One region of the Lysinibacillus sp. F12 genome, then DNA from elsewhere that is predicted to be linked to it. Evidence: riboswitches for the same ligand, from Rfam matches in the RefSeq annotation. Region 1 holds a riboswitch; each other region holds the start of a gene.
What was found. A riboswitch is a leader RNA that binds a small molecule or an ion and turns the genes downstream of it on or off. The one in region 1 is predicted to bind thiamine pyrophosphate.
Positions count from the first base shown of each region.

Region 2: linked by a shared signal. The riboswitch ahead of AC3CH7_RS08370 (ABC transporter substrate-binding protein) and the one ahead of thiW (energy coupling factor transporter S component ThiW) in region 1 are both predicted to bind thiamine pyrophosphate.
Region 3: linked by a shared signal. The riboswitch ahead of thiM (hydroxyethylthiazole kinase) and the one ahead of thiW (energy coupling factor transporter S component ThiW) in region 1 are both predicted to bind thiamine pyrophosphate.
Region 4: linked by a shared signal. The riboswitch ahead of AC3CH7_RS17460 (ABC transporter substrate-binding protein) and the one ahead of thiW (energy coupling factor transporter S component ThiW) in region 1 are both predicted to bind thiamine pyrophosphate.

Region 1 is NZ_JBYMLP010000001.1:1,210,117-1,217,591, reverse strand. It holds gene AC3CH7_RS06140 (VWA domain-containing protein) at 1-1,565, shown strand, start outside; gene thiW (energy coupling factor transporter S component ThiW) at 1,642-2,148, opposite strand; TPP riboswitch at 2,243-2,350, opposite strand; gene AC3CH7_RS06130 (MFS transporter) at 2,410-3,606, opposite strand; gene AC3CH7_RS06125 (ABC transporter substrate-binding protein) at 4,095-5,168, opposite strand; gene AC3CH7_RS06120 (ABC transporter permease) at 5,165-5,962, opposite strand; gene AC3CH7_RS06115 (ABC transporter permease) at 5,959-6,768, opposite strand; gene AC3CH7_RS06110 (ABC transporter ATP-binding protein) at 6,758-7,475, opposite strand, start outside.
Region 2 is NZ_JBYMLP010000002.1:271,242-278,716, forward strand. It holds gene AC3CH7_RS08340 (solute symporter family protein) at 1-1,253, shown strand, start outside; gene AC3CH7_RS08345 (hypothetical protein) at 1,346-1,522, shown strand; gene AC3CH7_RS08350 (TatD family hydrolase) at 1,583-2,332, opposite strand; gene AC3CH7_RS08355 (ABC transporter ATP-binding protein) at 2,322-3,071, opposite strand; gene AC3CH7_RS08360 (ABC transporter permease) at 3,046-3,819, opposite strand; gene AC3CH7_RS08365 (thiamine-binding protein) at 3,816-4,109, opposite strand; gene AC3CH7_RS08370 (ABC transporter substrate-binding protein) at 4,111-5,106, opposite strand; TPP riboswitch at 5,262-5,372, opposite strand; gene parC (DNA topoisomerase IV subunit A) at 5,496-7,475, opposite strand, start outside.
Region 3 is NZ_JBYMLP010000002.1:1,233,989-1,241,463, forward strand. It holds gene mbcS (acyl-CoA synthetase MbcS) at 1-1,398, opposite strand, end outside; TPP riboswitch at 1,586-1,684, shown strand; gene thiM (hydroxyethylthiazole kinase) at 1,770-2,537, shown strand; gene thiD (bifunctional hydroxymethylpyrimidine kinase/phosphomethylpyrimidine kinase) at 2,525-3,349, shown strand; gene thiE (thiamine phosphate synthase) at 3,339-3,980, shown strand; gene AC3CH7_RS13190 (alpha/beta-type small acid-soluble spore protein) at 4,051-4,269, opposite strand; gene thiI (tRNA uracil 4-sulfurtransferase ThiI) at 4,422-5,636, opposite strand; gene AC3CH7_RS13200 (cysteine desulfurase family protein) at 5,636-6,790, opposite strand; gene AC3CH7_RS13205 (GNAT family N-acetyltransferase) at 6,907-7,374, opposite strand; gene ezrA (septation ring formation regulator EzrA) at 7,458-7,475, opposite strand, start outside.
Region 4 is NZ_JBYMLP010000003.1:710,700-718,174, forward strand. It holds gene AC3CH7_RS17450 (ABC transporter permease) at 1-301, opposite strand, end outside; gene AC3CH7_RS17455 (thiamine-binding protein) at 298-591, opposite strand; gene AC3CH7_RS17460 (ABC transporter substrate-binding protein) at 593-1,588, opposite strand; TPP riboswitch at 1,744-1,854, opposite strand; gene parC (DNA topoisomerase IV subunit A) at 1,978-4,416, opposite strand; gene parE (DNA topoisomerase IV subunit B) at 4,413-6,389, opposite strand; gene plsY (glycerol-3-phosphate 1-O-acyltransferase PlsY) at 6,927-7,475, shown strand, end outside.

The sequences.
Region 1 (7,475 bases):
TACCGGGACATTTAGTCGGTGAGGCAAAAATGAGTGTGATAGAGCAAGCAGTCAAAAACTTTGGTGTTGGTTTTGCAATGGTGGGTGGAGAAAATAGCTTTGGTTTAGGTGGTTATTTTAAAACACCAATTGAAACTTTATTACCTGTTGAAATGGAGATAAAGGGGAAAGAACAATTACCTTCACTAGGACTTGTCATTGTACTAGACCGTTCTGGCAGTATGTCAGGATCCAAGCTAGAGCTTGCAAAGGAAGCGGCTGCACGATCAGTTGAAATGCTACGTGATGAAGATACATTAGGATTTATAGCATTTGATGATCGTCCTTGGGAAATTATAGAGACTGGACCTTTGAATAATAAAGAAGAGGCAGTGGATACCATTTTATCCGTTACACCAGGAGGCGGAACAGAAATCTATGGTTCACTTGCAAAAGCATATGAAAACCTAGCAGATATGAAACTGCAACGTAAGCATATTATTCTTTTAACGGATGGACAATCGCAGCCAGGAAATTATGACGATTTAATTGAACAAGGAAAAGATAACGGAATAACCTTATCGACAGTAGCTATTGGTCAAGACGCGGATGCAAACTTATTGGAAGCTCTGAGTGAGATGGGGAGTGGACGTTTCTACAATGTTATCGATGAGCAAACTATTCCGTCCATTTTATCTCGTGAAACGGCCATGATTTCCCGTACGTACATTGAAGATAATCCATTCTATCCTGTACTGTATAATGCAGGGGGATGGAATACGCTATTTGCCAATGGCGTTCCACAAATGAATGCTTATATTGGAACAACCGCAAAGCAGGGTGCTACCGTCGTGGCTGAAAGCGAAAAGGAAGATCCAGTATTAGCACAATGGCAATACGGTCTTGGCAAAACATTCGCATTTACTTCTGATTCAACAGGAAAGTGGTCAGGAGACTGGGCAAGATGGCAGGACTGGGGCACATTTTGGCAAACGCTTATTTCGCAAATGCTCCCAAGTTATAATGACGTTGCCTACGATGTAAGAGTAGAATCAGATGGATCCTTTATGATTACAGACCCTACAAATGAAGCAGCATTTTTAGATATTGTGGCTGTTAATGAAGCGGGTGAAGAGCTAGACACACAGCTTGAAACTATATCAGCCTCTCAGGTGCGAGCTGTGGTACAAGCTGAGCCGGGGTTAATCTTCTTCCGTATCGCTGATGAAAAGGAAACGATTTATCAGGCGGGATTAAGTGTTCCTTACAGCGCTGAATATGAACTTCTTCCTGTTAATGATAAATTAATAGAAGAAATAACCGAACAAACAGGTGGTGCTGTTTTAAAAGAACCACAAGAAGTGTTCCGTGACTTTACAAAGCAAGGGGCGGATCGTCAAAACATTGCCACATGGCTTCTCCTTGCAGGTATGCTCTTATTCTTTATTGATATAACAATAAGGCGCTTTGGCTGGAATTTCCTAACGAAGTCGAAGAAAAAGGAGCAACTGGTAGAGGATCTCCCTGTACAAGCAGAAGACACGAATGTAGCACAACTATTAAAGGGTATGAAAAAACGCCAATAATTTAGTTTAGATGAAAGCAGTGCGAATTTCGCACTGCTTTTTGTACATTCATGGAAAAAGAAATCCTTCCACGACACTATTTAATAAAGAGAGTAGGATTAAAATATCTTACTAGCACCGTTTTTCGCAAACTGCTAGCTACTAAAATGCCTAAAATTGCTCCAATTGTACTTGATATTAAAAAGGCAGGCATAAAAAACAAGGCTGCTACGGAAGTTTCCATTAGTACCTTTGCATAGGGCACTGCTACAAGTGATGCTAGAAGACCAGTGCCAATCACTTCACCCAAACCAGCAAACCAAATTTTACCGTTATATTTATAGGCAAGCCCTGCGCATAATGCACCAATAATACTACCAGGAATGGCTAAAAGAGAGCCTGTCCCTGTAAGGATTCGAATAATGGCCGTAACAAAGGCAACTACAACTGTAGATACGGGTCCAAGTATAATGGCTCCTATTACGTTAATAGCGTGCTGCACCGGATAAGCACGAGCAATCCCAGTTGGAATGGAGATAAAAGTAGAACCTGCAATAGCAATCGCTACTAATAAAGCCATAATTGTTAATTTTCTAATAGACATGTTAGGTGTACTCCTTTTCATTTTAGCCACTAGGAAAATGAAAAAAGCCGCTTCCTTCAAACGACAGGAAGCGGCCTTGCTTATACACTGAAAATAGCAAGAAGCGCCACTTCCCTCCGCTAGTATGAACTAGATCAGGTTCGAAGGGTCCGTATATAACCATATACGTCTCAGCCTTTAGAAGACTCCCCTAGTGGTAAGTATTTTTCTATTTTTTAGAAGTGTAACATATTTCAATAAATAGTCAATAAGAGTTACCTATTAATGTGAATCTGGATGCATAAGCTGAGGCGCCTTTTTCAATGTCCAAATCAGGGCAAGGAAGAAGCAAGCTAATAAGATAATGGCACCAAAAATATAAGGACTGTTCATATTCCAGTCAAATAAAAAACCAGCCAAAGCGGGTCCAATCATATTTCCTAGACTCATATAGGCATTATTCAAGCCGGCTGCGAATCCTTGCTCTTTTTCTGCAAGTTTTGATATGAGAGTATTAACAGCTGGACGAATCAACGTTGTCGCCGTAGAGAAGATGGTTGCAACAACTAATATTAGTGCAAAACCAGAAACAAATAATATTAAGAAAATAGCAACGGCCGCAATAAATAAATTGACCAAAACTACTTTCATTTCACCAAACCGTTTAAAGAGTGGCGTAATAATAAACATTTGTACAATTACCCCAAACGCACCACCAACAACTAAAATGATGGCAATATCGCCAGGTGAGTAATTAAATTTCTCTGTCACAAATAGTGATAAGGTCGTTTGGAAGTTAGCAATCCCAAATGAGAATACCATCATAATAATTAACATAACAAAATAAGGCATATGTACAGAGCGAGCCATCTGTTTTACCAGATTATCTTGCTTTTGTCTATTTTGCGCAGTATTTGGCTTTGTAGATGGTAATAAAAAGTAAGATAAAATAGCCGCTAAAATGGCGGCAGCTCCCGCCATGAAAAATGGAAAATGTAAGCTAACCTTTGCAAGGAAACCACCAATTCCAGGGCCAATCATAAAGCCGAAAGACATAGCAGCTCCTAACAAACTCATTCCTTTTCCGCGTTCTTCATAAGTTGTCACGTCTGCTACAAAAGCCATAATAGGAGGTGCTACAAATGCAGAGCCAAGGCCACCTAAAAAACGTGCTAAAAAGAGCATCCATACATCTGTAGAAAGGCCAAAACCGATTTGTGCAAGTCCTGTTAGTATAAGACCGAAAATAATTAAATTTTTCCGCCCATACTGGTCCGAAAGATTCCCAGCAATTGGAGAAAATACGAATTGTGCTAAGGCGAACGTTGCAATAAGCATGCCTAGAACTTGTCCTGCTGCTCCAAATATTCTTAAATATTCAGGCATTACAGGAATAATAATTCCAATACTCCCCATTGCGATAAACATGTTAAACATTAAAATATACAAAGCCGCCTTATTGGACTTCTGCTGGGTCATCGACAAGCCCCCCTTTTTGTAATCAAATATAGTACAGTCTATCATAAAGAATTATGGCTGGCTAATAGTTGAGATTGCTGTAACTGGTTCGATATGTAGAATGATTTTCCAGAAAAGCTTTTATCTCATAAAAATTCGGGGTGTGGAGTGAGGAAGAGAATTGCTTTTTCTAGAGACTTGAAATAGGGAGAGTAAAAAACTAGTGAAAATAAATAATTTCGTTTGCCATTACCTATAACCGTGTAGATGAAAGTTAAAGATGAAGTTATAATGCGCAGGTGTCGTACGACGTAGATTCAAGGTCTTTTTATGGATAAAGAAAAACTAAAGATTGCTGGCATCTTGAAAAAATTGATGATACCTAGACGAAGGGGGATTGTATGATCGACAACTGGTTACTAGTAGAATTGCTTTCTAAATATAGCGATACAAATGAATGCTTAAATAAAAAAGGCGAATTGGTTTGTAGACCAATTCGCTTTTATAAATTATCGAATACTCATTTTAAATTCTAAAAACAGTTCATTATATTTTCCTAAGTAATCTGGACCTAAGTTTTTGTATACCTCTAAGGTATCACGTTGGTCCTCAGATGGGTAGTAGCGTTCATCTGAAACTACTTCTGGGTCCATTAAGTCCATCGCAGCAATATTTGGCGTTGAATAGCCAACATAATCGGCATTTTGAGCACCGGATTCTGCACTTAGCATAAAATTGATGAAGGCATGTGCACCATCAATATTTTTCGATGTTTTGGGAATAACCATATTATCGAACCATAGATTGGAGCCCTCTTCAGGAACAGCAAAGTCCAACTCTTCATTTTCAAACATCATGTCTGCTGCCTGACCAGACCAAGTGAGGGCTACTGTTGCTTCGTTATTAATCATTAATGGTGTAATTTCATCCCCAATGATCGCTTTTACGTTGGGCGCAAGTGTAATCAATTTGTCAGTTGCTTCCCGTAGTTCATTGTTATCCAATGAATTCAAGGAGTGTCCAAGACTATTTAACCCCATCCCAATCACTTCACGGGCACCGTCTACTAAAAATACTTTTCTTTTTAATGAAGGATCCCATAAATCGTCCCAAGAAGAGAAATCTAAATTTCCAACTAGTTTTGGATTATAGACAATCCCTACTGTTCCCCAAAAGTAAGGAACTGAATATTGATTGTTATCATCGAATGGTAAGTCTAAAAAGTAAGGGTCGATATTTTTTAAATTCGGTATTTTTGCTTTGTCTAAAGGAATCAATAAATTATCTTCCTTCATTTTTTCAATCATATACTCAGAAGGAACAGCAATATCGTAAGCTGTACCACCTTGCTGTATTTTTGTCATCATAGCTTCATTAGAGTCAAATGTTTCATAGATGACATGAATACCTGTTTCTTTTTCAAATTCCTTCAATAGATCAGGGTCAATATACTCTCCCCAGTTAAAAATGGTTAAAGTGTCTTTTCCACTTTTACCGCCACCTGCACTTAAGGCGTCAGCAGCATAGAATAAAAGGGCAGAAACAACAAGGATAGCGATGGTCGCTTGAATTAATGACTTCATTGTTGTCCCTCCGTTCTTTTGCTTGTACGACTTGTAATGAAGTAATAACCAACCACAACGATAACGGTTACAAAGAATACTAATCCAGAAATAGCGTTAACTGTGAGAGATATTCCTGCGCGAGCCATCGAGTAGATTTCTACCGATAATGTACTGAAGCCATTGCCGGTTACGAAAAATGTCACAGCAAAATCATCTAATGAATACGTAAGAGCTAGGAAGAAACCTGCAAAAATACCTGGCTGAATATACGGTAAAATGACACGCATCATAACATCCTTTTTGGTTGCTCCTAAATCTAACGCTGCATCAATTAGTGATTTATTCATTTCTAACAATTTAGGTAAAACCATTAACACTACAATCGGTACACTAAACGCTACGTGTGCTAATAATACTGAAGCAAAGCCTAATTTAATGCCAACCATTGTAAATAGAATTAAAAAGCTTGCCCCAATGATGACATCTGGACTGACAATTAAAACATTGTTTAGGGACAATAATGTATTACGCATTTTTGAATCTTTGACAGTGACAATACCAATTGCTCCTAATGTTCCAATAATAGTAGAAATTAAAGCAGATAGTAATGCTACGATAACAGTATTGATTAAAATAACAAGTAGCCTTGAATCTTCAAAAACAGCCTGATAATGCTCTAAAGTAAAGGACTCAAAGTTATTCATGGAGCCACCACTATTGAACGAATAAAAGATTAAATAGAAAATGGGTGCATACAGAACGACAAAAACAATCGTTAAATAGACTTTGGCTGATGCAGAGAGTTTGTTCATCGTACGCGACCTCCTTTATCTTTTTGTCCCGTAACAAGCATAATGATGACCATAAATAAAATTAAGAACACGGCAATAGTTGAACCCATCCCCCAATTTTGTGTCACAAGGAATTGCTGCTCAATCGCTGTACCAAGCGTGATAACACGATTTCCTGCAATTAAGCGAGTAATCATGAAAAGTGATAGAGCAGGGATGAAAACAACCTGAATACCTGATTTAACACCATCCATTGTCAATGGTAAAACAACGCGACGGAACGTTGTAAAGGCAGATGCGCCTAAATCACGAGATGCATAAATAAGTGTCGGATTTAAACGATCTAAAGAATTAAATATCGGTAAAATCATAAACGGAATAAAAATGTACACGGATACAAAAACAAAGCTAATATCCGTAAAAAGCATTTGCTTTGGATCAAAGCCAAACACTTCGATAAATGCATTAATTGGCCCGTATAAACCAAAGATGCCGATAAAGGCATATGTTTTTAACAATAAATTAATCCATGAAGGAATAATAATGAGCAGTAACCAAAGCTGCTTATGTTTCGTTTTTGTTAAAAAGTAAGCAGTTGGATATGAAATTAATAATGTAAATAATGTAATTAAAAATGCATACCAAAACGAGCTTAATGTCATTTTTAAGTAAACAGAAGTGAAGAACGCTTTATAATTATCGAGCGTGAAATTGCCATGTAAATCGAGTAGGGAATAATAAACAACGAGTGCAATCGGCGCGATAACAAAAAAGGCGATCCATAAAACATATGGAAATAACGCTGATTTTGATGGCTTAGTTTGCATCTTCGTCGTCTCCGTAGGATTCTAATCGTTTATCGAACTCTTCCTCTGTTTCATTTAAACGCATTACATGAATGGACTCTGGATCAAAGTCTAAGCCGATTTCTGTCCCTACTTCAGCTTTTTTCAACGAATGGACTAGCCATTCATTGCCATCTTTATCATACGTAGATAGCTCATAATGGACGCCACGGAATAATTGTGTATCTACTTTTACTACAAGCTTCCCTTTATCTATAGTTGTCATTTCTAAATCCTCTGGGCGTATAACAATATCAATTTTCTCATTTGGTTTCATACCTTGGTCAACACATTCGAAAATCTTACCAGCAAATTCAACCTTAAAATCTTCAATCATGACACCGGGTACTATATTGGATTCACCAATGAAATCTGCCACGAAGCGATTAATAGGTTCATCATAGATATCTACTGGTGTACCAGATTGTTGAATTTGCCCTTCACTTAAGACGAAAATTTCATCACTCATAGCAAGTGCTTCTTCCTGATCGTGAGTAACGAAAACAAAGGTCTTGCCAAGACGTTGCTGTAATTCACGCAATTCGTATTGCATTTCTGTACGCAATTTTAAGTCTAATGCAGAAAGTGGTTCATCCAGTAAAATTACTTCAGGGTCGTTAACGATGGCACGCGCAATTGCTACACGCTGACGTTGACCACCAGACATTTCGGAGATTTCACGATTGCCA
Region 2 (7,475 bases), on a different contig from region 1:
TTGGAAAGTTCACTTTAGCTGACATGATTACAGCGCGTTTCAATAATGCGAAAGTACGTGGAACAGCTGCTTTAAGCACTATTACCATTGTTTTATTCTACATGATTGCACAACTAGTTGGTGCAGGAGCACTTATTCAATTACTTTTAGGTATCGACTACTGGGTAGCTGTATTGATCGTAGGTTTCATGATGACAACTTACGTATTATTCGGTGGTATGACAGCGACTTCATGGGTTCAAATTATTAAAGCTTGTCTTTTAATGCTAGGTACAGTGATTATCTCATTCTTAGTATTAAAAGAGTTTGGCTTCAGTATTGCAACAATGTTCAAGGAAATGTCTACAGTGACTGATAATGGTGCTGCTTATTTAAATCCTGGTCTAAAATATACAGAGGGACTTGACACAATTTCAATGTTAATTGCATTAGTATTAGGTACTGCGGGTCTTCCACATATCTTAATGCGTTTCTTTACAGTAAAAGATGCAAAAACGGCTCGTTCATCTGTTATTTGGGCAACTTGGATTGTAGGTATATTCTACGTTTTAACCATTTTCTTAGGTTTCGGTGCAGCAGCATTCGTTGGAAAAGAAGATATTATTGCGGCTAACGCTGCAGGTAATATGGCAGCCCCTCTTCTTGCAGAAGCACTAGGAGGCGACATTCTATTCTCATTCGTTTGTGCGGTAGCATTCGCAACAATTTTAGCGGTAGTAGCAGGCCTTGTCCTTTCAGGTGCCTCTGCCCTATCACATGATATTTATGGTCAAATCATTAAAAAGGGTAAAGTTACTGAAAAAGAGCAAGTTCTTGCAGCTCGTATTGGCTCCATTACAATCGCTGTAATATCTATTCTATTAGCTCTTGGTGCACAAACATTAAACGTTGCATTCTTAGTATCTTTAGCATTCTGTATTGCAGGTTCCGCTAACCTTCCAGTTATTATTTACACAATTTATTGGAAACGCTTTAATACAGCTGGTGCTGTTACAGCGATGTTAACAGGCTTAATCTCTGCATTAGTATTAGTAGCTATGTCACCAAACGTATGGAATCCAGTTGAAGGCAAGGCGATTTTTGTTGGTGATCCGTTAATTATGTTAACGAACCCTGCCCTAATCTCTGTACCGCTTGGTTTCCTTGGTGGTTTCATCGGCACATTACTTTCTAAAGAAACTGATGATGCAAAATATCGTGAAGTTGACGTTAAAGCAAACACAGGTATTTCTGTACAGGACGTATCTCACTAAATCGATTTCATAAACCTCGTAAGTTCTTGCTTACGAGGTTTTACTTTTTCATTCATTTTCGTTACTATAATTGTTAAAAGGAGGGAATGAAAATGGCTCAATCTAGGGCGAAAAAGAAGCGGATGCATATAAAAAGAACTGCTGGCAAGGATGTAGAGAAAAATCGCCAATCCAATTCCTTCAGCACACATGAACGCACCACCAAAACAAAAACAGAGAAATTGATGCATGATTTTACTAAACATAAAAAGCAGTATACGGATAACTAATTGATATCCTATACTGCTTTTATTATTGTAGAAAACATAAGTGGCAATTGCCACGTTACCTTAAAGTCGATAAAAGTTTTTTGTATTCTGAGTGATAATTTTAGCCACTTGCTGAATAGACAATCCCTTGATGGCTGCAATCACCTCAATCGTCGAATGCATCATCCACGGAGACGTTGGTTTATTTGTAAAAGGTCCCTCAAACGACCATGGGCCATCTGTTTCTACCATCATTAAGTCAATCGGGTAGATTTGAATTAGCTGTTGAATTTCCTCTTCATACAATGCATCAGGCGTAATAGAGATAAAATAACCTCGCCGAATCATGCGTTTCATGACTGCCTCGTCCCCTTTAAACCAATGGAAATGAGCCTGACAAAGCTGATGCTTTTCTAGCAAATCGCACACGATGCTAGCATCCTCATATACAGCATGCAACACAATCGGTTTGCCCAATTCCTTAGCCAATACGATAAATCGTTCCAATAAAGCCTCATATGGACGAACATCCAAGGCTTGTTCTTGCCTTAAATAATAGGGTAAACCGACCTCACCAACCGCTACCATGTTATCACGATGCGCGCGAATCCAATCAAATAAAGCCTTCTCTTCTATTTCATCCAGTAAAGGCTGTTCAGGATGAAACCCAAAAGCCGCCTTCACCTTGGGATAGACCTTCGCTAAATGCAACGTCTTTTGACAGGAGGACAACTGCATACTTACCGCAATTAATGCCTCTACTTCTGCCAATAATGAAGGTATTTCCACGTCCTTATATTGATCTAAATGAATATGGGCATCAATCAACATTCAAATCCCCCTTTTCTTCCTGTAAATACGTGAATAACTGTTGCTTCAAGGCTGTGAATGTGGCAGAATGACGAATTTCTTCTTTGCGGGGGCGCTCAAATGGCACAATCATTTCTTTTTTCACTGTTGCAGGCCGTTTCGATAAAACAATTATACGATCGGCTAAAAAGAGGGCCTCTTCAATACTATGTGTGACGAATAAGATAGATTTTTTATGCTCTTCCCAAATGGATAGGAGCCATGCCTGCATTTCCAGTCTTGTAAATTCATCAAGCGCAGAAAATGGTTCATCTAGACATAAAATAGGTTTATCACTGACAATGGCACGGATAAAAGACACACGTTGTTGCATCCCTCCCGAGAGCTCGTATGGGTAAGCTTGACTAAAGGAAGCAAGCCCCACCTTTTCAAGCCAACCTTTTGCACGTTCAACATTTGGATTTTGCTGTAATTCCTCGACAATTGTTACATTCTCTAAAATAGTACGCCAAGGAAGTAAACAAGGCTGCTGTGGCATATAGCCAATTGCGCCTCTTTTTTGCTGAATCTCCTCTCCATTTAATAAAATCGTCCCTTGATCAACCAAAGAGACCCCACCAATTAATTGAAAAAGGGTACTCTTACCACTGCCAGATGGTCCTACTATGGCCACAAACTCACCATCCTTGACATCAAAGGAAACATGGTCAAGTACATGTAGACTGTCAAAGGATTTAGCGATGTTTTGAATGCTGAGCATGATAACCTCTCCCCTTTACCATTAATTTTTCAAGCAAGCGGATACTACTAAACAACAATAAGCTTAGCAAGACAATCGCAAAAATGGCGACAAACACTCGATCTGTACGGAAGGAAGATTGTGCTAAGGTCATGTATACGCCTATTCCCTTTTTTGCACCAAGCCATTCCGCAATAACTGCTCCCATTACACTATAGGTAGCAGCAATTTTTATGCCCGAGAAAATTGCCGGATAGGCATGTGGCCATTCTAATTTCCAAAACGTTTGGGCCTTCGTTGCTCCAATCATTTCGAAGTAATGCTTTAACTCGGGTGCTGTTTGACGAAAACCGTCCATTGCCGCAATGACAATAGGGAAAAAGCATACTAGACAAATAATGATGAGCTTTGGTAATAAGCCAAAGCCAAACCAAATAATAAGTAACGGCGCCAATACAAGAATGGGTATATTTTGCGACATAATGAGAATCGGATAAAATAACGACCGAATGAAAGTAAAACGATGCAAAACAATCGCCACGGTTAGACCACAGCCAACCCCAATAGCAAGTCCAAGTAAAGCTAATTCCACAGTAGCCAGGGCATGTGGCAGAAACGTTTGATATGATTGAAAGCCTTCCTTTAAGATTATGCTTGGTGCTGGTAGGAGCCAGGAAGGAACATCAGCGATATGCACAACAAGCTCCCATATGAATAAGAGGAAGGCGATAAACATTATCGTCCTTCCCTTTTGTAATGCCCGTTTCATGACTGATATTTCTCCGTTAATGTAGCCATGGTAATCCCATTTGGTTGATATAAAATTTTTACTTGTGTAATGACATTAATGGCTCCTAGCTCGACCATCTTAACATTCATTTTTTCAATGATTTGAAGAAGCGTTGTAAGCTCACCTTCCATTGTTGTTTCAAGGGGATGAACCTCATAGTTCACACCAGATGCATCAATAACCGCAATGGCCGCATCCACATAAGGAATGACATCCTCGTATTTCTCTGTCTTTGGAATGATTTGGACACTGATTAATGAATTTGCCATGTTAATTGGCCTCCTTTTTCGGTAGGAACTCATTCGTAAACGCCTGTTTAGCATCAAATTCGCCCTCTAACACTTTATTACTCGACATCCATTTAGCATAGTTTTCCCACACAGAAAGCTTTTGCTCCCCCCATTGATTAGCGTCATCCTGATACTTATCAGCCAACCACTCTTGACTTTTATGCACTAACTCCTTATCTAAGTCTGGTGCCGCTTCTAGTAAAATATCAGCCGCTTCATTCGGATGCTCGATGGCATATTCATAGCCCTTCGATGCAGCTGCAACAAAAGCTTTGACGCTGTCTGGATTGTTTTGAATCATTTTTTCATTGGTTGCTAAAACAGGTGTATAGTAATCTAACTGATCACTATAGTCCGTTAAATACAGCATATTAATTTTTTCCCCACGAAGCTCTGCCTCAATACCTGTCCATGCATAATAAATCCAAGCAAAGTCGATGTCCTTTTTCATCATCGTAAAGAAATCTAAATCTCCCGCATTGACAATGTCTAATTTATTAATATCAGCGTTTTCTTTTTGCATTAATGATTGTAATACCGCTTGTTCGAGAGGTGCTCCCCAGCCCCCATATGTTTTTCCTTCAAAGTCCTTTGGAGAGGTAATACCCTTTGACGCTACAGAAGCAAATCCAGATGTATTATGCTGGATGATGGCCGCTATCGAAACAAGTGGCACATCCTGAACACGAGCCTGTGTAATGCCCTCCTGATAACTCACGCCAAATTCTGCCTTACCAGAAGCTACGAGCTGATCGGCTCCTGCCTCTCCTGGCATTATAATATCAACATCTAAGCCTACTTCTTCAAAATAACCGAGCTTTTTCGCAACATACAATCCTGTATGATTCGTATTCGGTGTCCAATCGAGTACCACTGATACCTTTTTCTTTGTATCAGCAGACTGCTTGTCCTCCTTGTCGCTACAGCCTACTAACGTCAATAGAGTAGCTAATAGGATAAATAACCATTTTTTCATGCTAGGTCCTCCCAGTTTGTAATATGAAAGTGTTCATGAATGAATGTTGTCACCAGAAGAAAGCGTATTATACGGTTGGTAAGATATTGCTTAGAAAATAAAAAAACGCCTAGGATTCCTCCCAGACGTATTGCAATCAATCTCCAAAACATTTGCTTTTTTGAATAGATGTTCCCTACGCTGGTACGAGCCAAATCAGGTTCAAAGGGTCAGTGTCTATCGGACACAATCTCAGCTAGCCATAACTAGCCCCCCTACATTCTTTCGCTATGAACTTTTCGATGTTTATTATACCCATAGTTGATCTTAAATGACAAGATGCTAATTTTGGATAGTTGTGCCACTATAAACAAATAGCCCAGCTCTACTTATAGAGACTGGGCATGATGTTAGCTTGTTTTTTGTTCTTTTTTGGCCGTTAAAACATGTGAGATGGCTCCATCTGTTGCAATGTCCACTTTAAATGAACCATTAGAATGGCGATCAGCGCGCGTCAATGCATGGACATCGATAACCTCTTGTATGCCTTTTTCAGTTTCAATCACAACCTGCTCATCGTCTGTTGCTTGAATAACAGCGACAATTCGATGAGGATTTGCTTTTAATTCTGTAAGGACTTTAAGTCCACGCTTGGCACGACTTGCTATTTCTACCTCTGCGACATTCATTTTCTTTACAGCCCCTCGTTGTGTCACAATAACGACATATTGTGTTTCGTCTGGCTGTAGGACATTGACCCCGACTAAAGCTTCTCCATCTTTTAGCGTAATACCTTTAACACCGCCCGTTTTCACTCCAGTAACTGGTAGTTCTTCAATAGGGAAACGAATGGCATAGGCCGTATCAGTTGTTAAGAGCAGTTCCGCATCATCAGTTATAAACGATGCATAAATCATTGCATCGCCCGCTTTAACATTCATTGTTTTAATTGGCTTCGAATAACGCGTCACAGCATAATCTGCTAATGGCGAACGTTTAATTTGGCCATCTTTCGTAGCAGTTAAAATATACATATTTGGCTGTTCAAATGTTTCAAAGCCATAGACTGCAATAATCGACTCATCTTCACTTGTTGGCACAATACTTGAAATATGCTGTCCAAGGTCCTTCCAGCGAATATCAGGTAATTCATGAACAGGCTGATAAATATAATTCCCTCTATTTGTAAATAACAATAGATGATGTTGTGTATTTAAGTTTGCTTCATACAATAAGTAATCGGAATCTTTCATCGCAAAATCTTGACCGTTGGAGGCGGCATGGGATCGTGTAGATGTACGTTTAATATAGCCATCTTTCGTGACAGTCACTACAACCTCTTCACTTGGAACAAGGACATCTAATGTAATTTTAATTTCTTCTATTTCTTGTTCAATTTTCGAGCGACGTGGCTCTGTGAAACGTTTTTTAATATCTAGCAATTCTTGTTTAATGACGCGTACAAGTTTGGCCTCGCTTTGTAAAATTCCTTCTAGCTTGGCAATCAATTTGTTTAAGTCATCCTGTTCTTGACGGAGTTCTGTAATATCGGTATTCGTTAAACGATATAATTGCAGGCTCACAATCGCCTCTGCCTGTACCTCAGTAAAATCGAACTTCGCCTGTAAATTGAGCTTGGCGTCCTTCTTATCGTTAGATGAACGAATCGTAGCAATAACCTCGTCTAGAATAGATAGGGCTTTAATTAAGCCATCCACGATATGGGAGCGATCCTTTGCCTTTTGTAAATCATATATAGAACGATTTGTGACCACTTCTTTTTGGTGAGTAATATAGGAATCCAGCAATAATGGTAATGTCATCATCGTTGGACGACGATTATGAATGGCAATCATATTAAAATTGTAAGCTACTTGTAAATCTGTTGTTTTAAATAGGTACTGTAGAATCCCCTGTCCAGGAACATCCTTTTTCAGCTCGATAACGACACGTAACCCTGTACGATCTGATTCATCACGAATTTCAGCAATCCCTTCAAGGCGTTTATCTACACGTTGCTCATCAATTTTTTTCACAAGATTCGCTTTATTCACATCGTATGGTAATTCGGTAACGACAATTTGCTCTTTTCCGCCCTTGATAGGTTCGACCACAGCTTGTGCACGGACAATAATTTTACCGCGCCCTGTTTCATATGCCTTTTTAATGCCGTCTACACCTTGAATAATTCCGCCTGTAGGGAAATCAGGACCCTTGATAACTGTCATCAATTCATCCACTGTCACAGTAGGCTTGTCTAAGCGCATCAAAACAGCATCCAGCACTTCATCTAATGCATGCGGTGGAATATCTGTTGCATAACCCGCAGATATCCCTGTAGAGCCGTTTACTAATAAATTAGGGAAACGAGCTGGTAAAACAGTTGGTTC
Region 3 (7,475 bases), on a different contig from region 1:
GATAATAAATGCTTTAACGATGTTCCCGCGAACTCTATCAGGGCTTGCAATGACAGCAACCTCTTTCACAGTCGGATGCTTCATCAACGCATCCTCCACTTCAAAGGGTCCAATTGTGTAACCTGAGGAAATAATGACATCATCCCCGCGTCCTTCAAACCAAAAGTAGCCGTCCGCATCTTTATAAGCTCGATCCCCTGTTATATACCAATCACCACGAAATTGTAAATTTGTACGTTCTGGATCATTTAAATATCTTTTAAAGAGTGCAGGTGTTTCTCGATGAACGGCAATATCACCTACTTCTCCTATAGCTACTGGCTCACCAAAATCGTCTATAATTTCAACGGTGTTGCCAGGGGTAGGCTTCCCCATCGAACCAACTCTTGCCTCCATACCTACCATAGTCCCTACCAGTAAGGTATTTTCTGTTTGACCATAACCATCTCGCACCTGTAGATGAAAAGTATCCGCGAATTTTTTTATAACTTCACTGTTCAAGGGCTCACCTGCTGAAACAGCTTGTCGAATTGAACTGATATCATACTCCTGTAAATTGTCAAGTGCTGCCATAAAACGATATTCAGTCGGTGTACAACATAAGATATTCATTTTAAATTTTTCAAGCAATGTTAAATAGGTTGCCGCATCAAACTTTCCTTTATAGACAAAAGCAGTGGCACCACTGCCTAAAATGGCGAGAAACGGGCTCCAAATCCATTTTTGCCATCCTGGTGCTGCGGTTGCCCATACAATATCATTTTCTTGTACTCCTAGCCAATGAGGAGCTGTTGTCCGTAAATGTGCATAGCCCCAGCTATGCGTATGCACTGCAGCTTTCGGATTTCCTGTTGTGCCACTTGTATAAGCTAAAAATGCATGGTCTGTACTTTTTGTTGGTGTAGAACTTATGTAAGTTGTTGGTTGCTTTCGCATTATATCTAACAATGGCTGCCATGGCTCATGAGCATTTCCAATAACAAATAGCTGCACCTCTTGTAAATTTTCTACTTGATCAAATTGCTGAATGTAAGGCTCAAAGGCCACAATTGCTTTAGCATCGGCATGATGAATACGATACTCAATATCTTTTGTTCTTAGCATTTCAGAGCTTGGAATGATTGTTAAACCCGCTTTTAATGCAGCAATATAGACAATGTATGCTTCTACTGAGCGTGGTACCATCACTAAAATGACATCACCTTTAGTTAATCCATTTTTTGTAAAGACATGTGCCGCCTGATTCGCTCTTTCAAGTAAATGTGCGTAGGTGATAAATTGTACATCAGAATGCTCTTCATAAATTATCAATGCATTTTTAGTTGAATCCTTAGCATATTTTTCAAATTCATCAGTTATGTTATACCATTCTGGTGCTACTAATTCTTGTCTTTTCATGGCAAATGCCCCCTTTTGATAAGACACATTATACTCCTTTCTTAGAATTTTCAATGGTTTACACTTGATTTGAGTAAAGTCATGACAACTATCATACTTACCTATATGGCATCAGTCACGTTTTGTTGATAGGAAAACTTGCTATTGAATACATATGAAAAGTATGGTACATTTTGGTCAACTAAAAGCAAGATTGCAGGGGGACTCATAAAGAGTTGAGAAGGTAAAACCTGACCCTTTGAACCTGTTAGTTAATACTGACGTAGGGAGCAATGAACATCTTTTTTTCAGATGAAAGGCTCTTTTTCGTGCATTTTTACACAAAAGAGCCTTTTTTGCGTGCTTACGTCCACCCATGAAGGAGGACTAAAATGATTTTTCAAACGATTCGTCAACAACAACCGCTTATACACTGTATAACTAATTATGTTGTGGCTAATTTCCAAGCAAATGGCTTATTGGCATTAGGTGCCTCTCCTGTCATGGCTGATGACAGCCATGAGGTAGAAGAAATGGTCGCCATTGCAGAAGCTCTTTTAATCAATATTGGTACACTGAATGATCGAACAAAGGAAGCGATGCTGTTAGCAGGAAAAAAGGCAAATACCCTTAGTATTCCTGTTATATTAGATCCAGTTGGCGCAGGTGCCACAGTTTATCGCAAGGAAACCGTACACCTATTACTTACAGACATACAATTTGCGGTCATACGCTGTAACAAGGGAGAACTTGCGGCATTAGTGAATGTGGAATGGCAACAAAAAGGTGTTGATAGTGGTGATGGATTTATTGACATAGAAACAGAAGCAACATTATTGGCTCAACGCTACAACTGTATAGTCATTGTTACAGGCGAACATGATTTTATGACAGACGGTGTGCAGAGCCAATGGATAACTGGTGGAAATTCACAAATGACAGAAGTCACTGGTACAGGCTGTTTACTTAGTGCTATATGTGGAGCCGCCTACTGTTCAGGAGAAGATCCATACAGTCAATTAGTGGAAACCCTCACTTACTACAAAAAAGCAGCTGAGCTAGCATCAGCCTTTACAGAGGATATCGGGGATATTCAAATTGCTTTGCTAAATGCCCTTCATCGTCTTTCAAAGGAGGGTGAGGCTTCATGCATATTGTAACGACAATTGCAGGCTCAGATAGTGGTGGTGGCGCTGGTATTCAGGCTGATTTAAAAACATTCCAGGAATTAGGGGTTTTCGGTACCTCAGTTATTACAGCTTTAACTGCTCAAAACACACGAGGTGTAACAGGGGTTTTCCCAATTGAAGTTGATTTTGTTGAAAAACAATTTCATGCATTACTAGAAGATTTTTCGATTGCTGCGATTAAAACGGGGATGCTTTATTCCTCGGATATTATTCAGACAATCGCACACATTTTACAGGATTTAAAAATCCCACTAATTGTTGATCCAGTTATGATTGCAAAAGGTGGAGAAAACTTATTGCAGCAAGAGGCTATTGAAGCCATGCGCATTTCTTTACTACCACTTGCTACAATTGTGACACCAAATATACCAGAAGCAGAGGCACTTACTGGAAGAAAAATAAATCAATTCTCTGATATGGAGAAGGTCGCTCAATGCTTTTTCCAACTAGGTGTTCACTGTGTCATCATTAAAGGTGGGCATCTCCCCAATTCGTTATATGCGATTGATTATGTATTTATAAAAAATGACAAATATTTTTCCATGCAGTCTCCTCGTATTCCAACGAAAAACACACATGGTACAGGTTGTACATTTTCAGCAGCTCTCACTGCTTTTATTGCTCAAGGTTTGACAATTGAAAAAGCTGTTATTGAAGCTAAAAAATTTATACAATTAGCTATTATGCATGATTTAGCCATTGGTAATGGTCATGGCCCTACAAATCATTTTGCTTATCGGCTGCATAATGGTGCCTGCGAGGTGAAGTTAGTTGAAACGTGAGGATTTACAGCTTTATTTTATTATGGGTACAAGCAATGTTTCCCATCAAGAGCCGTTAGTTGTTCTCGAAAAAGCGCTGAGGGCTGGCATAACCATGTTTCAATTACGTGAAAAAGGTCCTTACGCATTAACAGGACTAGCTTATGAGCAATTTGCCCGCCAGTGTCAACAATTATGTCAACATTACCATGTGCCGTTTATTGTTAACGATGACGTGGATCTAGCAGTACGACTTGGTGCTGATGGTGTCCATATTGGACAAGATGATGAACAGATTGCCATTGCACGGAAAAAAATGGCGAACCGGATTCTTGGCGTTTCCGTACATTCGCAGGAGGAACTACAAATAGCTATTGATCATCATGCTGATTATGTAGGTATCGGCCCTATTTTTGCCACAACATCTAAAAGTGATGCACAGCCACCATGTGGCACCAATTTTTTACAGAAGGCTTCCAAATTACAGCCTAACTTACCTATCGTGGCTATAGGTGGTATAAATGGGATAAATGCTGATATTGTTTTTCAAGCTGGTGCTGATGGAGTTGCTGTTATCTCTGCTCTCTGTGAAAGTGAGGATATTGAACAAACAGTATCCATATTTAAGTCTTTAAATCGCATAAAAAGATGATCTTTAAACAAACTAAAACCAGTGCCTTTTACGGTCACTGGTTTTAAGTTTATAAATGCTTATTTAGCATTTATTGGTTGTTGTTTGGCATACCCTTTAATTGAGATTCTGCCATTTGTACAAGACGTTTAGTGATTTCACCACCAACGGAACCGTTAGCACGAGCTGAAGCGTCAGCCCCTAATTGAACACCAAATTCTTGTGCAATTTCGTATTTCATTTGATCAAGTGCTTGTTGTACACCAGGTACTGCAAGCTGGTTTGAACTGCGGTTGTTGTTTGAAGCCATGTTTCTCACCTCCTTGTGAATATAGAATGTGCGTTATTAGATTTTTAATACAAAAAAAATAAAGGTAAATTGTACCTCTATTGGCATCTGCCGAACTATACAAAAAAAACCGTCTCAAATAGGCTATTTGAGACGGTTTTTGAACTTTTGATTTATAAAAGATCAGCAAACTTATCTTGCTGTTGCTCTTCTTCTTTCTTAGGGAAAATATAGACCTCACGATTTTTGACAGCACGTGCTATAAGTTCATCAAAATCAGAAAAGCTTTCGTAATGCTCAACCTTTTCGAGCTTAGGCTTTGTTTTAGGACTAGCAGGCGTAAAGATTGTACAGCAGTCCTCGAAAGGCTGAATAGATGTTTCATAGGTGCCAATTTGTTCAGCTAACTCAATGATTTCTAATTTATCTGATGAAATTAATGGTCGTAAAATAGGCGTATTCGTTACTGCATTTATAGCCGTTAAGCTTTCAAGTGTTTGACTCGCTACTTGTCCAAGGCTTTCTCCCGTGACAATCGCAAGAGCTCCGATTTCCTCACGTACTTGATCAGCAACCTTTAACATCATACGACGAGTTGTTGTCATTGATACATTAGATGGTACTTTCTCTTTAATCAATACTTGTATTTCAGTAAAAGGAATAACGTGCAAACGAATATTAGCACCAAATTTCGTTAACTCATTTGCAAGCACTTTTACTTTTTCTAATGAATTTTGGCTTGTATAGGGTGGACTAAAAAAGTGAATAGCTTCTAAACGGACTCCGCGTTTCATCATTAAATAACCTGCAACAGGACTATCAATACCACCTGAAAGCATTAACAATGACTTCCCATTTGATCCTACAGGCATTCCTCCTGCACCTGGAATGACTTGCGCCATCATATAGGTTGCATCATGACGGACTTCTACACGTAACTCGATATCTGGTTGCTTCACTTTCACCGATAAATTGTTAAATTGAGGTAAAACATATCCACCAATTTCCCGCTGAATCGCATGTGATTCTAATGGGAAGGTTTTATCAGTACGTTTCACTTCCACTTTAAACGTATATGGCTGGTCTTTAAATGTTTCCATTATCGTAATCGCAAGTTTTTTCATACTTTCCATATCTTTTTCACACGCTGCAACAGGGCTAAATGATTGGATACCAAAAATTTTAGGCAAACCTGTTACAAGTGTTTGCATTTGTGCGTCATTCTCTATTGCAATAAACATTCGATCACGTTCGGTACGAATATGAAGATGTCCTAAATCTGCAAAAGCATGACGGATATTCTCACGTAAACGGCGGATAAAATCCATCTTATTGCGACCTTTTGTAGAAAGTTCACCATATCGAATTAAAATTTCTTTCCAAATCATTACTTTATTTCTCCTTTAAGCTCTAGCATTACTTCTGCTAATACTTGTTTAAACTTTTTAATATCTTCGGCTGTGTTATGTGCACCAAAACTAATACGGATGACACCTTTTTTATAATGCTCATCTAGATGCAATGCTTCGACAACATGACTTGTTTTAGTTTGCTTCGAAGAACAAGCACTGGATGTTGATACAATCACACCTCGTTTTTGCATCGCATTAATGATGACTTCTCCTTTTAAATCGCGAACACTGAAAGATATAATATGTGACGCTCCCTGTGGAGTCGACAAAATATGAATAGCCTCTCCATATTCGTTTAGCTGTGCAAGAATTTCATCATGCCATTGACGGTATTTTTTTGCATGGTCATGCATGGTTTCAACCGCAATACGAGCTGCCTTAGATAAAGCCACAGCTTGTGGAACAGCTACAGTCCCACTACGCAATCCAAATTCTTGGCCACCTCCAAGTGCATAGGGCTGCCATCTTATCGCTTTACGAAATGCTAATACGCCAGAGCCTTTAAAGCCATGAATTTTATGGCCAGAGATCGAAATACAATCCGGTCCCTCTTCACCCTTAAAGGATACAGCTAATTTCCCGAAGCTTTGTACAGCATCCACATGTAAGGCTGCACGACTCATTTCATGGATTAATTTAGCTGCTTCATCAATCGGTTGGATAGCACCCATCTCATTGTTTACATGCATCATACTTACTAAAATTGTATCTTTACGTATTTTTGCACGAAGTTCATCCAATGAAATAATACCACGATGATCAACCTTTAAATATTCCACTTCAAAGCCCTCTTTTGCGAGCTGTTTCACAGTCTCTAAAACAGAAGGATGCTCAATTTCAGTTGTTAAAATATGCTTTCCTATATGTGTATTGCTACGCGCTATTCCAAAAATAGCCGCATTATTCGATTCCGTACCACCTGAAGTAAATAGCACATTTTTTGCTTCTGTTTGCAAAATATCTGCTACTTGCTCACGTGCCCGCATTAATAAATCATTTGCTTCAACACCCATAGCATGGATGGATGCAGGATTGGCATAATACTGCTCATTTACAACCATAAACGCCTGAAGAACTTCTTTTAATGGTTTAGTTGTGGCACTATTATCTAAATAAATTGTATCATTCATTATTTTTCACACACTTTCAAAACGTTGATGTAACGGTATTTATCATAACGCAATCTTTAGCGATTGACCACTAACTTTAACGATAATTCATATTTTAATCTCAAGAGTGATGGAACTCACAATTTTTTTAACATCGTAATAAATTCCGTTGGCGTACTAAATTCGAGCTCTTTCACAAATCCTAATTTTTCATATAGGAATATAGCTCGCTTATTGAATAGGGCGACTGTTAAACGGAGTGGCAGAGGATATTCTTCCTCCATATTCTTGATGATAAATGAAAAGAACTTTGTGCCAAAACCTTTTCCTGTTAGCGTTGGTTTCATGCCAATACCAATATCTATATAATCTTCTGAATAAGCATTATAATCATGTCCTTTTGGCACTTGCGCAGCTGACCCCGTGCAATAAAAACCGATTAAGTCCTCTTGCTCATTAATTATGGCAAAGTAAGGATTATCAAGAAACTCCCGCAAGGATTCCTCGGATAATTCATTATTATAAAAATCATAGGGCTCTTCATATTGCCAACATATAATTTCCTGAGCATACTTTTCATTCATTTTTCGAATGAACAATCCCATCCGTCTCACACCCTTATCCAAATTTAAAAAGAAAGCTGTCTAAAAAGTAATTTCTAAACTTTTTAGACAGCATAAATGTAGTTTTAATTGTTAGTCATAGT
Region 4 (7,475 bases), on a different contig from region 1:
TATTTTGCGACATAATGAGAATCGGATAAAATAACGACCGAATGAAAGTAAAACGATGCAAAACAATCGCCACGGTTAGACCACAGCCAACCCCAATAGCAAGTCCAAGTAAAGCTAATTCCACAGTAGCCAGGGCATGTGGCAGAAACGTTTGATATGATTGAAAGCCTTCCTTTAAGATTATGCTTGGTGCTGGTAGGAGCCAGGAAGGAACATCAGCGATATGCACAACAAGCTCCCATATGAATAAGAGGAAGGCGATAAACATTATCGTCCTTCCCTTTTGTAATGCCCGTTTCATGACTGATATTTCTCCGTTAATGTAGCCATGGTAATCCCATTTGGTTGATATAAAATTTTTACTTGTGTAATGACATTAATGGCTCCTAGCTCGACCATCTTAACATTCATTTTTTCAATGATTTGAAGAAGCGTTGTAAGCTCACCTTCCATTGTTGTTTCAAGGGGATGAACCTCATAGTTCACACCAGATGCATCAATAACCGCAATGGCCGCATCCACATAAGGAATGACATCCTCGTATTTCTCTGTCTTTGGAATGATTTGGACACTGATTAATGAATTTGCCATGTTAATTGGCCTCCTTTTTCGGTAGGAACTCATTCGTAAACGCCTGTTTAGCATCAAATTCGCCCTCTAACACTTTATTACTCGACATCCATTTAGCATAGTTTTCCCACACAGAAAGCTTTTGCTCCCCCCATTGATTAGCGTCATCCTGATACTTATCAGCCAACCACTCTTGACTTTTATGCACTAACTCCTTATCTAAGTCTGGTGCCGCTTCTAGTAAAATATCAGCCGCTTCATTCGGATGCTCGATGGCATATTCATAGCCCTTCGATGCAGCTGCAACAAAAGCTTTGACGCTGTCTGGATTGTTTTGAATCATTTTTTCATTGGTTGCTAAAACAGGTGTATAGTAATCTAACTGATCACTATAGTCCGTTAAATACAGCATATTAATTTTTTCCCCACGAAGCTCTGCCTCAATACCTGTCCATGCATAATAAATCCAAGCAAAGTCGATGTCCTTTTTCATCATCGTAAAGAAATCTAAATCTCCCGCATTGACAATGTCTAATTTATTAATATCAGCGTTTTCTTTTTGCATTAATGATTGTAATACCGCTTGTTCGAGAGGTGCTCCCCAGCCCCCATATGTTTTTCCTTCAAAGTCCTTTGGAGAGGTAATACCCTTTGACGCTACAGAAGCAAATCCAGATGTATTATGCTGGATGATGGCCGCTATCGAAACAAGTGGCACATCCTGAACACGAGCCTGTGTAATGCCCTCCTGATAACTCACGCCAAATTCTGCCTTACCAGAAGCTACGAGCTGATCGGCTCCTGCCTCTCCTGGCATTATAATATCAACATCTAAGCCTACTTCTTCAAAATAACCGAGCTTTTTCGCAACATACAATCCTGTATGATTCGTATTCGGTGTCCAATCGAGTACCACTGATACCTTTTTCTTTGTATCAGCAGACTGCTTGTCCTCCTTGTCGCTACAGCCTACTAACGTCAATAGAGTAGCTAATAGGATAAATAACCATTTTTTCATGCTAGGTCCTCCCAGTTTGTAATATGAAAGTGTTCATGAATGAATGTTGTCACCAGAAGAAAGCGTATTATACGGTTGGTAAGATATTGCTTAGAAAATAAAAAAACGCCTAGGATTCCTCCCAGACGTATTGCAATCAATCTCCAAAACATTTGCTTTTTTGAATAGATGTTCCCTACGCTGGTACGAGCCAAATCAGGTTCAAAGGGTCAGTGTCTATCGGACACAATCTCAGCTAGCCATAACTAGCCCCCCTACATTCTTTCGCTATGAACTTTTCGATGTTTATTATACCCATAGTTGATCTTAAATGACAAGATGCTAATTTTGGATAGTTGTGCCACTATAAACAAATAGCCCAGCTCTACTTATAGAGACTGGGCATGATGTTAGCTTGTTTTTTGTTCTTTTTTGGCCGTTAAAACATGTGAGATGGCTCCATCTGTTGCAATGTCCACTTTAAATGAACCATTAGAATGGCGATCAGCGCGCGTCAATGCATGGACATCGATAACCTCTTGTATGCCTTTTTCAGTTTCAATCACAACCTGCTCATCGTCTGTTGCTTGAATAACAGCGACAATTCGATGAGGATTTGCTTTTAATTCTGTAAGGACTTTAAGTCCACGCTTGGCACGACTTGCTATTTCTACCTCTGCGACATTCATTTTCTTTACAGCCCCTCGTTGTGTCACAATAACGACATATTGTGTTTCGTCTGGCTGTAGGACATTGACCCCGACTAAAGCTTCTCCATCTTTTAGCGTAATACCTTTAACACCGCCCGTTTTCACTCCAGTAACTGGTAGTTCTTCAATAGGGAAACGAATGGCATAGGCCGTATCAGTTGTTAAGAGCAGTTCCGCATCATCAGTTATAAACGATGCATAAATCATTGCATCGCCCGCTTTAACATTCATTGTTTTAATTGGCTTCGAATAACGCGTCACAGCATAATCTGCTAATGGCGAACGTTTAATTTGGCCATCTTTCGTAGCAGTTAAAATATACATATTTGGCTGTTCAAATGTTTCAAAGCCATAGACTGCAATAATCGACTCATCTTCACTTGTTGGCACAATACTTGAAATATGCTGTCCAAGGTCCTTCCAGCGAATATCAGGTAATTCATGAACAGGCTGATAAATATAATTCCCTCTATTTGTAAATAACAATAGATGATGTTGTGTATTTAAGTTTGCTTCATACAATAAGTAATCGGAATCTTTCATCGCAAAATCTTGACCGTTGGAGGCGGCATGGGATCGTGTAGATGTACGTTTAATATAGCCATCTTTCGTGACAGTCACTACAACCTCTTCACTTGGAACAAGGACATCTAATGTAATTTTAATTTCTTCTATTTCTTGTTCAATTTTCGAGCGACGTGGCTCTGTGAAACGTTTTTTAATATCTAGCAATTCTTGTTTAATGACGCGTACAAGTTTGGCCTCGCTTTGTAAAATTCCTTCTAGCTTGGCAATCAATTTGTTTAAGTCATCCTGTTCTTGACGGAGTTCTGTAATATCGGTATTCGTTAAACGATATAATTGCAGGCTCACAATCGCCTCTGCCTGTACCTCAGTAAAATCGAACTTCGCCTGTAAATTGAGCTTGGCGTCCTTCTTATCGTTAGATGAACGAATCGTAGCAATAACCTCGTCTAGAATAGATAGGGCTTTAATTAAGCCATCCACGATATGGGAGCGATCCTTTGCCTTTTGTAAATCATATATAGAACGATTTGTGACCACTTCTTTTTGGTGAGTAATATAGGAATCCAGCAATAATGGTAATGTCATCATCGTTGGACGACGATTATGAATGGCAATCATATTAAAATTGTAAGCTACTTGTAAATCTGTTGTTTTAAATAGGTACTGTAGAATCCCCTGTCCAGGAACATCCTTTTTCAGCTCGATAACGACACGTAACCCTGTACGATCTGATTCATCACGAATTTCAGCAATCCCTTCAAGGCGTTTATCTACACGTTGCTCATCAATTTTTTTCACAAGATTCGCTTTATTCACATCGTATGGTAATTCGGTAACGACAATTTGCTCTTTTCCGCCCTTGATAGGTTCGACCACAGCTTGTGCACGGACAATAATTTTACCGCGCCCTGTTTCATATGCCTTTTTAATGCCGTCTACACCTTGAATAATTCCGCCTGTAGGGAAATCAGGACCCTTGATAACTGTCATCAATTCATCCACTGTCACAGTAGGCTTGTCTAAGCGCATCAAAACAGCATCCAGCACTTCATCTAATGCATGCGGTGGAATATCTGTTGCATAACCCGCAGATATCCCTGTAGAGCCGTTTACTAATAAATTAGGGAAACGAGCTGGTAAAACAGTTGGTTCCATATCCTGGTCATCGAAGTTTGGCACGAATTCAACCGTTTTCTTCCCAATATCTCGTAACATTTCACCAGCAATTGCAGAAAGTCTTGCCTCCGTATAACGCATGGCTGCTGGTGGATCTCCATCAACCGAACCGTTATTCCCATGCATTTCTATAAGCATATGGCGAGCTTTCCAATCCTGACTCATACGAACCATCGCCTCATAGACTGAGCTATCTCCGTGCGGATGGTAATTACCGATTACATTTCCGACTGTCTTAGCCGATTTACGAAACGGTTTCTCATGTGTATTACCTTCCGTAAACATTGCATATAAAATACGACGCTGTACTGGTTTAAGACCGTCACGTGCATCTGGCAACGCGCGGTCTTGAATAATATATTTACTATAGCGACCAAAACGGTCACCCATTACTTCTTCTAAAGGTAAATCTTGAAACTTTTCTGTACTACTCATGCTTGGCCCTCCTCTTGTTGGATGAATTCATTTTCTAAAATGTTAGCATCATCCTCCATACCGAAGTCTACATTGGCTTCGATCCATTTACGACGTGGCTCTACTTTATCGCCCATTAACGTCGTGACACGTCTCTCTGCACGTGCACCATCCTCGATAGTGACACGAATTAATGTCCGTGTGTCAGGGTTCATTGTTGTATCCCATAGCTGGTCAGCATTCATCTCTCCAAGACCTTTATAGCGCTGTAATATGTAACCCTTTCCAACTTGTTTGATGGCCTTTTGTAAATCGTTTTCTGTCCAAGCATATTCAATCACTTCTTTTTTGCCAGTTCCTTTCGAAACCTTATAAAGTGGTGGTAACGCAATAAAGACTTTTCCAGCCTCGATGAGCGGACGCATATAACGATAGAAAAACGTTAGTAGCAATACTTGAATATGCGCACCATCCGTATCAGCATCGGTCATAATGACTACCTTATTGTAGGCTGAATCCTCCACAGCAAAATCTGTACCTACACCTGCACCGATCGCATGAATAATCGTTGAAATTTCTTCGTTTTTCATAATATCTTGTAGCTTGGCTTTTTCTGTGTTAATAACTTTCCCACGCAGTGGTAATATCGCCTGGAATGTTCGATCACGACCTTGTTTTGCAGAACCACCCGCTGAATCACCCTCGACTAAATATAATTCATTTTTCGCCGCATTACGTGACTGTGCAGGCGTTAATTTCCCAGACAGAATCGTACTACCCTTTTTGTTTTTCTTACCATTTCGTGCATCCTCACGGGCTTTACGAGCCGCCTCACGCACTTGCTGCGCACGAATCGCTTTACGCACAAGAGACGCTGACAATTCAGCATTTTCCTCTAGCACATATAAAATTTGCTCAGACACCACACTATCTACCGCTGAACGAGCCTCACTCGTACCAAGCTTGCCCTTTGTTTGTCCTTCAAATTGTAATAAGTGCTCTGGAATACGAACAGATACGATAGCCGCTAAGCCCTCTCGAATATCCGTTCCTTCTAAGTTTTTGTCCTTGTCCTTTAATAAGCCAATTTTTCTTGCGTATTCATTAAAGACACGCGTCAAGGCTGCTTTTGCACCGGTTTCATGTGTACCGCCATCTCGTGTACGTACATTATTGACAAACGATAAAATCGTTTCAGAATAACCATCATTATATTGGAAGGCAAACTCTACTTCAATATCGTCTTGAATACCCTCAACATATTTCACAGGATGAAGAACATCCTTCTCTTCATTCAAATACGCAACGAAAGCTTCAATGCCGTTCTCATAAAAGAACACATCATTTTTGCCTTCCTCGCGCTCATCGATTAATTCAATTTTTAAGCCCTTTAATAAAAAAGCCGACTCACGTAAACGTTCTGCTAAAGTATCATAATTAAATTTTGTGACAGAGAAGATTGTTTCATCAGGTAGGAAATGAACAAGCGTTCCTGTTTGTTTTGTTTGACCAATTTCTTCAAGTGTTGTCACTGGATGTCCACCATGCTCGAAGCGCTGGCGATATTTTTTCCCATCACGATGGATGGTTACTTCTAAAAAAGTTGATAGCGCATTCACAACAGAAGAACCTACACCGTGCAAACCGCCACTTGTTTTATAACCACCTTGTCCAAACTTACCACCTGCGTGTAGGACGGTAAAAATAATTTCAGGAGTAGGTTTACCCATCTTATGCATACCAGTTGGCATTCCACGGCCGAAATCGCGTACGCTAATACTCTGGTCTTTGTGAATCTTGACAATAATATGAGATCCAAAGCCAGCCAATGCTTCATCCACCGCATTATCTACGATTTCATACACAAGGTGATGAAGTCCACGGCCATCTGTCGAACCGATATACATGCCTGGTCGTTTGCGCACCGCTTCTAATCCTTCTAATACTTGTATAGCGTCATCATTATAGACGCTAGGTGACTGTTTATTCGTCAACAAAATTCCCCTCCAAAAAACAAACACATGTTCTATTTATGTTCTCATCCTAATAATAATAGCATTTCCTGTCAATAGTTAGCGACAGGTCCAATTAAATTTTTAAAAATTGCTCACAGTTTTAATAAACATTTCAATAGTAAACATCTTCAACAGTTGCTTAAAATTGGAATTTAAGCAAGACAGACAACCACTAGTATCCGTAAACACCTGACGCATCGTAGCTTATTTAGTTGCAAAATAGTGTTTCTGCGTCATTCCATGTAAATGAATAAAGTTAGACTTCTATTCTACCAAAGGAATGAACGATTGACAAAATTGCCATTTTGCCTAAATTTTAAGAAAGACTTTTTTCGTGCCTTCATCAATCATGTCTAAAAGCCTATCTCCAACTTACATTTAGTTTCTTTTGTATTGAATTCAAGACTCCTTAGGAATTCTCCTTCATAACATTGTAGATTAGCAAGAAAAAGTGTAAAATACTTGTTACAAACTATTAGTACCAAGTGATGGACTATGAATGAAAGGAGTCCAACTATGATCAATGGACTTATTATTTTATGTGCTTATCTAATCGGCTCTATACCTTCAGGGCTATGGATAGGTAAAATTTTTTATAATACCGATATCCGAGAACACGGAAGCGGTAATCTAGGAGCAACGAATACATTTCGAACATTAGGAAAAAAGGCCGGTATTGTTGTGACTGTGATGGATGTTCTAAAAGGGACTGCCGCTGTCTTACTAGCTGCACTTCCCATATTCTCAGACAGTTCTATTCATCCCTTAATCCTAGGTCTTGTTGCAGTGATTGGTCATATGTTTCCGATTTTCGCCAATTTCCGTGGTGGAAAAGCCGTTGCCACATCTGCAGGTGTTTTATTAGGCTACTCATGGCCATTGTTTGTCTTGCTCCTAATTGCTTTTCTTGTGACATTGAAACTCACAAAAATCGTCAGCCTAACATCTATGATAGCCGCTTTAGTAGCACTTATCTATTCAATCGTTTATTATTTTGTTACAGGTGACTTTGCATTAAGCATCTTGGTAGCCTTTTTATTTACCTTTATTATTTATCGTCACCGT